One region of the Hydrogenophaga sp. UC242_50 genome, then DNA from elsewhere that is predicted to be linked to it. Evidence: predicted binding sites of a transcription regulator. Region 1 holds the regulator's gene; each other region holds the start of a gene.

The links. Region 1 encodes LexA, which represses DNA repair genes until DNA is damaged. Its sites were predicted from a motif close to ACTGTATNNNNATACAGT; they were not measured.
Region 2: a site for LexA is predicted at 2,311-2,328, ahead of ACFJGX_RS08785 (putative DNA modification/repair radical SAM protein). Genes of this name have one in related genera too.
Region 3: a site for LexA is predicted at 2,144-2,161, ahead of recA (recombinase RecA). Genes of this name have one in related genera too.

What each region holds. Positions count from the first base shown of each region.
Region 1 covers NZ_CP170553.1:3,261,516-3,265,488, forward strand. Annotated here, with positions in the region: gene ACFJGX_RS16785 (D-2-hydroxyacid dehydrogenase family protein) at 1-693, opposite strand, end outside; gene ACFJGX_RS16790 (hypothetical protein) at 810-953, opposite strand; gene lexA (transcriptional repressor LexA) at 1,318-1,995, opposite strand; partial or broken gene ACFJGX_RS16800 (asparaginase) at 2,138-3,096, shown strand; gene ACFJGX_RS16805 (hypothetical protein) at 3,101-3,520, shown strand; gene ACFJGX_RS16810 (DUF6152 family protein) at 3,537-3,887, shown strand; gene ACFJGX_RS16815 (hypothetical protein) at 3,880-3,973, shown strand, end outside.
Region 2 covers NZ_CP170553.1:1,713,093-1,717,065, forward strand. Annotated here, with positions in the region: gene ACFJGX_RS08765 (patatin-like phospholipase family protein) at 1-473, opposite strand, end outside; partial or broken gene ACFJGX_RS08770 (patatin-like phospholipase family protein) at 604-1,020, opposite strand; gene ACFJGX_RS08775 (enoyl-CoA hydratase) at 1,211-1,975, shown strand; gene ACFJGX_RS08780 (VOC family protein) at 1,995-2,204, opposite strand; gene ACFJGX_RS08785 (putative DNA modification/repair radical SAM protein) at 2,332-3,624, shown strand; gene ACFJGX_RS08790 (UdgX family uracil-DNA binding protein) at 3,632-3,973, shown strand, end outside.
Region 3 covers NZ_CP170553.1:1,164,905-1,168,877, reverse strand. Annotated here, with positions in the region: gene ACFJGX_RS05960 (MFS transporter) at 1-497, shown strand, start outside; gene recX (recombination regulator RecX) at 507-968, opposite strand; gene recA (recombinase RecA) at 986-2,107, opposite strand; gene ACFJGX_RS05945 (MarR family transcriptional regulator) at 2,242-2,760, shown strand; partial or broken gene ACFJGX_RS05940 (response regulator) at 2,860-3,535, shown strand; gene ACFJGX_RS05935 (sensor histidine kinase N-terminal domain-containing protein) at 3,651-3,973, shown strand, end outside.

The DNA.
Region 1 (3,973 bases):
GTCTTCGGGTGTCACACAGCCCGCGTTGCTCTCGCTCAGCCGCAAGTGCAGGCTCAGCACGTCGGCCGTTTCAAACAGGGCTGCCTTGCTGGGGGCCACATCGAAACCATCGGACGCGGCGCGGGCACAGCTTTCTTCGCTGCCCCACACGATCACGCGCATGCCGAAGGCCCGCCCGTAACCTGCCACCATCTGCCCGATGCGGCCGTAGCTCCAGATGCCCAGCGTCTTGCCACGCAACACCATGCCCACGCCGAAATTGGCGGGCATGGCAGCAGCCTTCAGCCCGGCCTGTTGCCAGGCGCCATGCTTGAGGTTGGAGACGTATTGCGGGATGCGGCGCATGGCCGCAAGCATCAGGGCCCAGGTGAGCTCGGCGGTGGAGACGGGTGAACCCACGCCCTCGGCCACCGCGATGCCACGCTCGGTGCAGGCATTGACGTCCACATGCCCGCCCACGCGCCCGGTCTGGGCGATGAGTTTGAGCCGGGGGAGTTTTTCAACCAGTTGACGGGTGATGGCGGTGCGTTCCCGGATCAGGACCAGCACATCGGCATCGCGCAATCGGATGGACAGCTGGCCCACGCCCTTGACCGTGTTGGTGAAGACTTTGGCCGGGTAAGGCTCCAGTTTCTCGGCACACCGCAGTTTGCGCACAGCGTCCTGATAGTCATCAAGGATCACAATATTCATGACCCTATTGTGCCTTCACCTCCCAGGCCTTCCGGGCCGCTGACCCCTGGTTACAAGCAGGCACGGCGCGCCGGGAGCCTGGAGGATGGCCGTGTGCTCGCTGGCGGCGGCCGAGTTCAGGCCGCGCGCGTGGACAGCTGGCGTTCCTGGTCGGCCAGTCGATCGAGTTCGGCGCACACATCGTTGATGCGGCCCGAGATCACCAGCCTGACACCGGCCCGGTGCGCCGCCGCGGGGCCGGTCTGCTGCAGCACGCGCACGCGAGGCACAGGGTCCGCTGCCGGTGGCACGGCCCGCAAGACAAGTGGACTGCGGGCCGTGCTGGCGCGCTTGAGCCACCCGGCACGCGCAAAGCGCTGTACAACCTGCGCTGCGCACGGGCTCGTTGGCGGCCGTTGCCCGGCGAAGGGCGGGAGAGGGCAACCAGCAGTCGATCAACTGCAAAGGGGCGCGCCACGTGTTGGTGTTGAAAATTTTTCCCATGCGAAACTCCATTGGGTGGGGTTGAACACAGGCAGGATTGCAAAATCAAACGCCTTCGCAGGGATGTGTCCTTGTGGTGGGTTGTGCACCCACCGGGACCAAACGCCCGCCACCTGCTGAGGCGACACGGACCGGGATCGGTCAGAGCTGGAAGCTGTTGCGGATCAGGCCCACGGCGAGTCCTTCGATTTCGAATGGCTCGCCCGGTTCGACGACGATGGTCTTGTAGTCGGGGTTTTCCGCGTGCAATTCAATCAGGTGCTGGCGCCGCATGAAGCGTTTGACGGTGACGTCGTCACCCAGGCGGGCCACCACGATCTGGCCGTTCTTGGCTTCCTTCGTGGCCTGCACGGCGAGCAGATCGCCGTCCATGATGCCGATGTCGCGCATGGACATGCCACGCACCTTGAGCAGGTAGTCGGGCGTGCGCTGGAACAGGCTGCGCTCGACCTGGTAGGTCTGGTCCACATGCTCCTGCGCCAAGATGGGCGAACCGGCTGCGACGCGACCGATCAGGGGGAGCACCAGCTGGGCCAGGCTGGGGATCGGCAGTGTAAGCTGGCGCCCGCGCGAATCGTTGATGGACTGCAGGTCTTCGCTGCGCAGGCGGATGCCTCGCGAAGTGCCACTGACCAGTTCGATCACGCCCTTGCGTGCCAACGCTTGCAGATGCTCTTCGGCGGCATTGGCCGACTTGAACCCGAGTTCGCTGGCGATTTCGGCACGGGTGGGCGGTGCGCCGGTGCGTGCGATCGCCGTCTGGATCAATTCCAGAATCTGTTGCTGCCGGGCGGTGAGCTTCGGTGCGGTATGGGGCATGTCGAGCATGAGGACCTCGTCGTGAACGTGGTGCGCAAGGGGAACGCCATCTGGGAAGACAGGAACAATGCGGGAAGTGGCTGATACCTGTTTTCTTATCCAGTATCTGTATTTTTAACCAGTTTTCAAGGATTGGCAAGTGGTGGACACAAATCAGGGCCGGCGGCTCGTGATCCTGGGCACGGGCGGCACCATCGCCGGGCGTGCGGCGCAGGCGGGCGACAACGTGGGCTACGTGGCGGGGCAGGTCGGCGTGGCCGATCTGGTGGCGGCCGTTCCGGCTTTGGCCGGCGTGCCGTTGGAGGTGGAGCAGGTCGCCCAGATCGACAGCAAGGACATGGGCCTGCCGGTGTGGCAGGCCCTGGCGGCACGGCTCCAGGCGCATCTGGACGATCCCCAGGTGTCGGCGGTGATCGTGACGCACGGCACCGACACCCTGGAGGAAACGGCGTTCGTGCTGCAGCGCCTGCTCCAACCCACCAAGCCTGTGGTGCTGACCTGCGCGATGCGCCCGGCTTCCGCGCTGGTGCCGGATGGGCCGCAGAACCTTGCCGACGCGCTGGCCGTGGTGCGGCATGGGGAGGCCGGCGTGGTGGTGGTGTGTGCCGGACAGGTGCACGGCGCGCTGGAGGTGGCGAAGGAGCACACCTACCGCCTGGACGCTTTTGACTCTGGAGACGCGGGGCCGCTGGCTTGTGTGGAGGAGGGGAGGTGCGCCGTTTCCGATCCCGGGGCGCCTCCGTTGCTTCCCACGATCCAGCCCCGCTGGCCCGCTTCCTGGCGGCCGACGCCCTGCCTCGGGTCGAACTGGTGACCAGCCATGCCGACGCGGACGGCAGCCTGGTGCGGGCCTTGATGGCGCCAGGCGCCGCCCGTCCCTTGCGGGGCATCGTGGTGGCCGGCACGGGCAACGGTACCGTTCACCAGGCGCTGACCGATGCGCTGAATGCCGCGCAGGCACAACGGGTGCGGGTGGTGCTGGCGACGCGTTGTGCGCGCGGAAGGGTGGTGCCGCACGCTGGCCTGCCATTCGCGCACTCGGCCGGGCTCTCGCCGGTCAAGGCCCGGTTGGCGCTGGCGCTGGACCTGCTGATGGAATGACGCGATGTTCGCCGCGCTCGGTGCCCACGCCTGGGCGTACCCCATGCTGGAAGTGGCCCATCTGCTGGGCGTGGCGCTGTTGCTCGGCAACCTGACGCTGCTGGAACTGCGGGTGTTCGGCTGGGGCCAGAGCCTGCCTGTGGAGCCCCTGGCGAAACTGAGCCTGGGCCTGGTGGCGGTGGGTTTCGCACTGGCCGCCGTGTCGGGCCTCCTGATGTTCGGTACCCAGGCCGGGGAACTGCTGGCGAATCGCGTGTTCACAGCCAAGATGGTGTTGATCATGCTGGCGGGGTGCAACGCCGGCTGGTTCCACGCCCGCCGATCGCTGCAGCGCCAGGACCGCACTGCGCGCCTCTTGATGCTGCTGTCGTCGGCCTTGTGGCTGCTGGTGCTGACCTGCGGCCGTTGGATCGGTTACGTGTGATGGGAAGGAGATCTCCATGCAACGACGTGATGTGATTCGGACCGGGGCCTGGCTGGGCCTGGGGGGTTGGGGCGGTGGGGCGCTGGCCCACCATGGCTGGAGCAGCTTCGACCAGGACCGTCCGCTCTACCTGGAGGGGCGGGTGGTCGAGGTGAAGTGGCGCAACCCGCACGCCGAGCTGGTGCTGGAGCTGCCCGAGGCCCTGCGCCTGCCGGCCGACCTCGGCCAACGCCCTTTGCCCGCCCAGACGGCGGGCATCGACGGGCCCGCGCTGCTGCGCCAAGACCGTGTTGCCCACGCGCCGCGACCGGCGCTGGGAGATCGAACTGGCGCCGCTGTTCCGGTTGGGGCAATGGCAGATGCCTGAGGTCAAGACCGGGGCCTCCCTGTCCACCGTGGGCTTCACGTTCAAGGACGAGAAGGGCGAAGCGATCCTGCGCGCCGAGTACGTGT
Region 2 (3,973 bases), 1.5 Mb from region 1:
CGCGCGGCCACCCAGCGCTCGTAGCGCGGCGCCTCCGCGGAGAACCGGGCCAGCGCGTCGCCCACCGTCTTGGCGTAGTCGTTGCCGATCTTCACCAGCTCGGGCGCCCGGCCGAAATCAGACGAGGTGAGCTGGCCCAGCGGCGGCGTCAGCAGCAGGTCGTTCGGCGTCAGCGTGGCGATGCTGGCCTGCACGTTCTGCTCGGTCAGGATGTTCACCATCTGCGTGGTGATGCCCACCACGCTGCCCAGCGTCTCGCGCCCGGCCAGCGGCGTGCCGATGTTGACCGCGATCACCACGTCCGCGCCCATGCGCCGCGCCACGGCCACCGGCAGGTTGTCCACCAGCCCGCCGTCGCCCAGGATGCGCCCGTCCACCGCCAGCGGCGAGAACACGCCCGGCACCGACATGCTCGCGCGCAGCGCGGCCGCGAGGTCGCCGCGGTCCAGCACCACGGCCTTGCCGGTCTCCATGTCGGTCGGCCACCGCGCGAAACGGCGTGGGCAGGCCGTCGAAGCTGGCCAGGTGGCGCGTGGACAGCGTGTAGCGCCGCAGCAGCATTTCCAGCGAGCGGGTGGACACCGCGCCCGTGGGCAGCACGAAGGCGCCGTCGCGAAAACCCAGCATCAGCACCGGCGAGAGCTCGAAGTCCTCTTCCTTGCGGCGCTGCGACAGCAGCTGGCGCGGCTCGCGGCGGTCGAACAGGTCGCCCCAGTTCACCGCCAGGATCTCGCGCTCGAGCTCGTCCGCCGTCATGCCGCTGGCGTACAGCCCGCCCACGATCGCGCCCATCGACGTGCCCACGATCAGGTCCACCGGCACGCGAGCCGCCTCCAGCGCCTTGAGCACACCCACGTGCGCGAAGCCGCGCGCCCCGCCGCCCGAGAGCACCAGGCCCACGCGCGGGCGCTCGGCCTTCGGCGCGGGTGCCTGCTGCGCCAGCGCGGGTGCGCCGGCCAGCAGCAGGGCGAGCGCGCCGGCGAGGCCATGGACGAGAAGGGCGGTGAGTCGGGCTGGCATGGAACGGCACCTGTGGACAACGGCGGCGCCATGGCGCCCGGAAGCGGCAAGTGTAGGCGGCGGCCGTGTCCCGGGCGTGGCCGGAAACACCCTGTCACGCACCGGTCAGCCCCTGGGCGGCCCGCCTCGAAAAAAGCACGCCCGTTCGTGGTAATTTGCGGGTCCTTTCTTCGCACACTGAGAGACACCCATGAGCGACATCCTCGTCCACACCGAAGCCGGCGTCAGCACCCTCACGTTCAACCGCCCCGACAAGAAGAACTCCATCACCGCCGCCATGTACGGCCAGCTGGCCGACGCGCTGCAGGCCGCGCAGGACGACGCCGCCGTGCGCTGCGTCGTGCTCCAGGGCAACGAGACCATCTTCTCGGCCGGCAACGACATCGCCGACTTCCTCAACAACCCGCCGGCCGGCACGGATTCGCCGGTGTTCCGCTTCCTGCGCGGCATCGCGCAGTTTCCCAAGCCGCTGGTGGCGGCGGTGTGCGGCCCGGCCGTGGGCGTGGGCACCACGATGCTGTTCCATTGCGACTTGGTCTACGCCGGCGACAACGCCGCCTTCTCCCTGCCCTTCGTCAACCTCGGCCTGTGCCCCGAGGCCGCGTCCAGCCTGCTGGTGCCACAGATGCTGGGCTACCACCGTGCGGCCGAGGCGCTGCTGCTGGGCGAGCCCTTCATGGCCGAAGCCGCGCTGGAAGTGGGCCTGGTCAACCGCGTGCTGCCCCCGATGGAGGCGGCCGGTTATGCGCAGGCCGTGGCCCGCAAGCTCGCGGCCAAGCCCATCAGCGCGCTGATCGAGACCAAGCGCCTGATGAAGAAGCACCAGACGCCACAGGTGATGGCCGTGATGGCCGAAGAGGGCGCGAGCTTCGGCCGCATGCTGGGCGAGCCGGCCGCGCGCGAGGCGTTTGGCGCGTTCATGGAGCGCAGGAAGCCGGACTTCTCGAAGGTGTGAGCAGGCCTTTGCTGATCGGCTACGCCGCCTCGATGTCCTGCCCGATGCGCCACAACACGCCCGCCGGGTCGTTCAGGATGAAATCGCGGATGCCCCAGGGCCGGTCTTCGGGCGGCTCGGCGCGCACACCGTAGCGCTCGCCCAACCGCTGCGCCTCGACGTGCGCCCACCATGCGTCCACGTCCTCCACCAGCAAATGCATCATGAGGTTCTCGGCGAAGTCCTTCACGTAGAACTTCGTCAGCAGAAAACTGCTCCTGCCGGCCTCGGTGTGATCGGCGCGCTGTAGGGCAAGACGGCCGCCAAGTGACAGCCGGCGAGCGCCCGGACGAGATACTGTATAAAATTACAGCATGATGTCCGTCGCCCGCAAGATCCGCATCCTCGCGGATGCCGCGAAGTACGACGCCTCCTGCGCCTCCAGCGGCGGCACGCGCCGGGATTCGAGCGACCAGCAGGGCCTGGGGTCGAACGAGGGCATGGGCATCTGCCACAGCTACGCGCCCGACGGGCGCTGCATCTCGCTGCTCAAGATCCTGCTCACCAACTGGTGCGTGTACGACTGCCTCTACTGCGTCAACCGCGTCTCCAGCGACGTCGAGCGCGCCCGCTTCAGCGTGGAAGAGGTGGTGAACCTTACGCTCGATTTCTACCGCCGCAACGTCATCGAGGGCCTGTTCCTGAGCTCCGGCATCATCCGCTCGCCCGACTACACCATGGAGCAGCTCGCGGAGGTGGCCCGCCAGCTGCGCGAGGTGCACGGCTTTCGCGGCTACATCCACCTCAAAACCATCCCCGATGCCGACGAGGCCCTGCTCGCGCGCGCCGGGCGCTACGCCGACCGCCTCAGCATCAACATCGAGCTGCCCAGCCAGGACTCGCTCGACGCGCTCGCGCCGGGCAAGAGCAGCCAGCAGATCCGCCAGTCGATGGCCGGCATCCGCCTGAAGCTGGACGAAGCGCGCGAGCAGAAGACGCAGGCGCAACAGATCCGCTCCTTGCCCGGCCGGCCCGCCGCCAGCGCGCCACCGCCGCGCTTCGCGCCCGCCGGCCAGAGCACGCAGATGATCGTCGGCGCCGACGCGTCGGACGACCGCAGCATCCTGCAGGTCAGCGCCGGGCTCTACGCGGGCTACCGCCTCAAGCGCGTCTACTACTCCGCCTTCAGCCCGATCCCGCACGCCAGCGCCCGGCTGCCCGGGCAGGCCGCGCCGCTGGTGCGCGAGCACCGCCTGTACCAGGCCGACTGGCTGATGCGTTTCTACGGTTTCGACGCGAGCGAACTCGTGCTGCCCGGCGGCATGCTGTCCATGGACATGGACCCCAAGCTCGCCTGGGCCCTCGCGCACCCGGAGTGGTTCCCGGTGGATGTGAACCGCGCGCCGCGCGAGATCCTGCTGCGCGTGCCCGGGCTGGGCGCGCACTCGGTGCAGCGCCTGCTCGACGCGCGGCGCGTGCGCCAGGTGCGGCGCGCCGACATGGAGCGCCTGGGCACGGCGGGCCGCAAGGCGCTGGACTTCGTGCACCTGCCGGACCACCGGCCCGGCGCGGTGCCGCTGGCCCCCCTCGCTCGGCCACGGTCTCGCTCACCCGCCGTGGGCGAGCAACCCGATCTGTTCGGCTGGGCCGAAGCGCCCGCCGCTGCCTGAGACGCCCATGCGCTGGCAGATCGAGTACGACGCCAACGACGTGCCCGCCTCGCTGCGCGCGCTGTCGGCGCTGATCGCCTGCGGTGCCGAGCCGCGCGACGTGGTGTGGCGCGACGGCACCGAAGGGCAGGGCGATCTGCTGGGCGAGGACGCGGCTTCGCCCACCAGCGCACCGCCGCCCGAAGCCGTGCCCCTGCGCGCCCTGCGAAACCTGCCGGCCGAGGCCATGGACCTGGCCGACACGGTGGCGCAGCACGCGCACCCCGAGCGCTTCCGCCGGTTGCACGAGCTCGCGCTGGATGTGAAGGCCGACCCCCGCCGCTGGCGCGACGCCCTGGACCCGCGCCGC
Region 3 (3,973 bases), 2.1 Mb from region 1:
GCGTGGCGCTGGTCGATGGCCCCCATGGCCTTGCCGCGCTGGTCGTGGGCATGACGCTCATGGGCATCGGCATGGCGCCGGTGTTCACGCTGGGCAACGACATCGTCATCAGCTCGGCGCCGCCCGAGCGCGCGGGCGCGGCATCGGCCCTGTCGGAGACCAGCGCGGAGCTGTCCGGCGCCCTGGGCATCGCGGTGTTCGGCAGCATCGCCACGGGCCTCTACCGCGCCGGCATGGCGGGCCAGTTGCCGGCGGGCCTGCCCCAGGAGGCCGTGGCCGAAGCCTCGACCCTGGGCGGCGCGCTGCGGGTCGCCGAAAGCCTGCCCGCGCCGCTGGCCGAGGCCCTGGGGCTGGCCGCGCGCACCGCCTTTGTCGATGGGCTGCAGGCCGCCGCGGTGCTGGGCACGGGCATCATGGTGGCCAGCGGCCTGCTGGCCTGGCGCATGCTGCGCCCGCCCCGGGCGCCGGGCGGCGCCTCGGCCACCCAGCCACGCTGACGCGCGCGTTCAGTCCTCGCTGTCGTCGGCCGGAGCGCCCTTCACCACGCGCCGCACCACCTCGGCGCCAAAGCCGCGCGTGAGCAGGAAACGCATCTGCTTGCCGCGCTCGGCGGCGTCGGCCGGCGGTCCGGCGAAGCGCTTGCGCCAGACCTCGCGCGCGCGCGCTTCTTCTGAGCCCTGCAGGCCCGCCACCGCCTCGGCCACCGCCTGCGGGTCCAGCCCCTTGGCCTGCAGTTCCTGGCGCACGCGAGACGCGCCCAGGCGGGCCGAGCGCCGGTGCAGCACCGACTCCAGCACGCGCTGCTCGTTGATGAAGCCTTTGGCCTCCAGCTCGTCCAGCGCTTTCGCCAGCTCGCCGGGCTCGGTTTCGTGCACGCTCAGCTTGCGCTGCAACTCGGCGCGTGAATGTTCGCGCCCGGCGAGCAGGCGCAGCGCACGGCCTTTGAGGGAAATCTGGTCGAAGGCCATGCGCGCAAGGGCGGGGATCAGGCCGCCGGCGTGGCGTCAACGTCCTTGGCCTTGGCCGCCTTCTCGGCCTTTTCGGCCTTGCCGCCCTTGGCGGGCGCCGGCGCTTCGTCCACCGGCAGCAGCGGCACGCCCAGCTCGGTGCGCACCTTGTTCTCGATCTCCACGCGCAGTTCGATGTTCTCGCGCAGGAATTCGCGCGCATTGTCGCGGCCCTGGCCGATCTTCTCGCCGTTGTAGGCGTACCAGGCGCCCGACTTCTCGATCACGCGGTGCACCACGCCCAGATCGAGGATCTCGCCCTCGCGGCTGATGCCTTCGCCGAACAGGATGTCGAACTCGGCCGTCTTGAAGGGTGGCGAGACCTTGTTCTTGACCACCTTGACCTTGGTCTCGTTGCCGATCGCTTCCTCGCCCTTCTTGATCGTGCCGGTGCGGCGGATGTCCAGGCGCACCGAGGCGTAGAACTTCAGCGCGTTGCCGCCGGTGGTGGTTTCGGGGCTGCCGAACATCACACCGATCTTCATGCGGATCTGGTTGATGAAGATGACCATGCAGTTGGTCTTCTTGATGTGCGCCGTGAGTTTGCGCAGCGCCTGGCTCATCAGGCGGGCCTGCAGGCCGGGCAGCGAATCGCCCATTTCGCCTTCGAGTTCGGCCTTGGGCGTGAGCGCGGCCACCGAGTCGACCACGATCAGATCGACCGCGCCGGAACGCACCAGGCTGTCGACGATCTCGAGCGCCTGCTCGCCGGTGTCGGGTTGGGAAATGAGCAGGTCCTGCAGGTTCACACCGAGCTTCTGCGCGTACTGGATGTCCAGCGCGTGCTCGGCATCGACGAAGGCGCACTGGCCGCCGAGCTTCTGCATTTCGGCAATGACCTGCAGGGTCAGCGTGGTCTTGCCCGAGGATTCCGGGCCGTAGATCTCGACCACGCGGCCCTTGGGCAGGCCGCCGACGCCCAGGGCGATGTCCAGGCCCAGCGAGCCGGTGGAGACGACCTGGATGTCCTCGATCACCTCACCCTCGCCCAACCGCATGATGGTGCCCTTGCCGAACTGCTTTTCGATCTGGGCCAGCGCGGCCTGCAAGGCCTTGGCTTTTTCGCTGTTGAGGGGGTTGTTCTTGACGGCTGCGTCCATGAGGGGCTCCTGAGCGGGTGGTAGAGGTTCGCAAAGCCTGTAAATGCGTACAGGCTGGATGCTTGAGCAGGAGTTTACAGGCAGGTTGAATTCGAACAAGGCGTTATTTGGTCAGTTTGCCTTACCATCAGCGAATGCCCGACACCGCCCCTGTTTTGCCCGACGACCGCTGGCGCGGCGGCCACCTGGGGCGCCTGATGGGCCTGGCGCTGCGCCGCTTCGACGAGCGCGTGCTCAGCCTGATGGCGCACGACGCCAACGTGCCGCTGGCGCTCTCGCACCTGGCGGCGCGGGCGCAGGTGGGCGCCGCGCACATCCACATCACGCGCCACCTGGGCCTGCACGGCTCGCGCCTGACCGAGCTGGCGCACCAGGCGGGCATGAGCAAGCAGGCCATGGGCGACCTGGTGACGCAGTGCGAGGCCTGGGGCCTGGTGCGGCGCGAGGCGGACGCGCGCGATGCGCGGGCACGGCGCATCGTGTTCACCGACACCGGCCTGCTGTGGCTGGAGGCGTTCCGCCAGGCCGTGGCCCAGGCCGAGGCGGAATTCCGCGCCCAGGTGGGCGACGCGGTGGCCACCGTGGTGGCGCTCGGCCTGGAGGCCTATGGCTCGGAATCACCCGGCGCGCGCGCGGCCGTGCCACCCCGCTGAACACCGTGCCGCAGGGGCCTGCGCGGCCTAAAATGGTTCGCCCGATGCCGGGCATCCCCGATGAAGCGCTGCCCCGGCAGCCACCCAGGAGACCTTCCCATGCGCATCCTGATTGCCGAAGACGACCACGTGCTGGCGGACGGCCTGCTGCGCAGCCTGCGCGCCGCCGGCGCGGCGGTGGATCACGTTACCAGCGGCACCGAGGCCGACGCCGCCCTGCTGACCAACAACGAGTTCGACCTGCTGATCCTGGACCTGGGCCTGCCCCGGCTGCACGGCCTGGAGGTGCTCAAGCGCCTGCGTTCGCGCGGCTCCACGCTGCCGGTGCTCATCCTCACCGCGGCCGACAGCATCGAGGAGCGCGTCAAGGGCCTGGACTACGGCGCCGACGACTACATCGCCAAGCCGTTCTCGCTGCAGGAACTCGAAGCCCGCGTGCGCGCGCTCACCCGGCGCGGCATGGGCGGCTCCACCAACACCATCCGCCACGGCCCGCTCGAATACGACCAGGCCGGCCGCGTTGCGCACCATCGACGGCAAGATGGTCGAGCTCTCGGCGCGTGAACTCGGCCTGCTGGAGGTGCTGCTGCAGCGCGCCGGGCGCCTGGTGAGCAAGGACCAGCTGGTCGAGCGCCTGTGCGAGTGGGGCGAAGAGGTGAGCAACAACGCCATCGAGGTCTACATCCACCGCCTGCGCAAGAAGATCGAGAAGGGCCCGATCCGCATCGCCACCGTGCGCGGTCTGGGCTACTGCCTTGAAAAAATCGCCGGCTGAAACCGAGGCTTTGATCGAGGCCGCACCGCCGCCGGTGGCGGGCCGCCCCATCCCGAAGTCGTTCGGCCTGTTCCAGCGCGAACAGCGCAGTCTGTTCGGCGAGATCCTGGACTGGATGCTCACGCCGCTGCTGCTGCTGTGGCCGCTGTCGCTGGCCCTGACCTGGTTCGTGGCCCAGGGCATCGCGAGCAAACCGTTCGACCGTGCGCTGGAGTTCAACCTGCAGGCGCTCACGCAGTTCGTGGCGAACCAGAACGGGCAGATCAGCTTCAACCTCAACGCGCAGGCGCGCGACCTGCTGCGCGCCGACGACAGCGACCTCGTCTACTACCAGGTGATCGACCCGCGCGGCAAGCTCGTCAGCGGTGAGCTGGACTTTCCCCGCCCGCGCGAGGACGAGACGCCCGAGGCCGGCCGCGTGCTGCTGCGCGACGACGT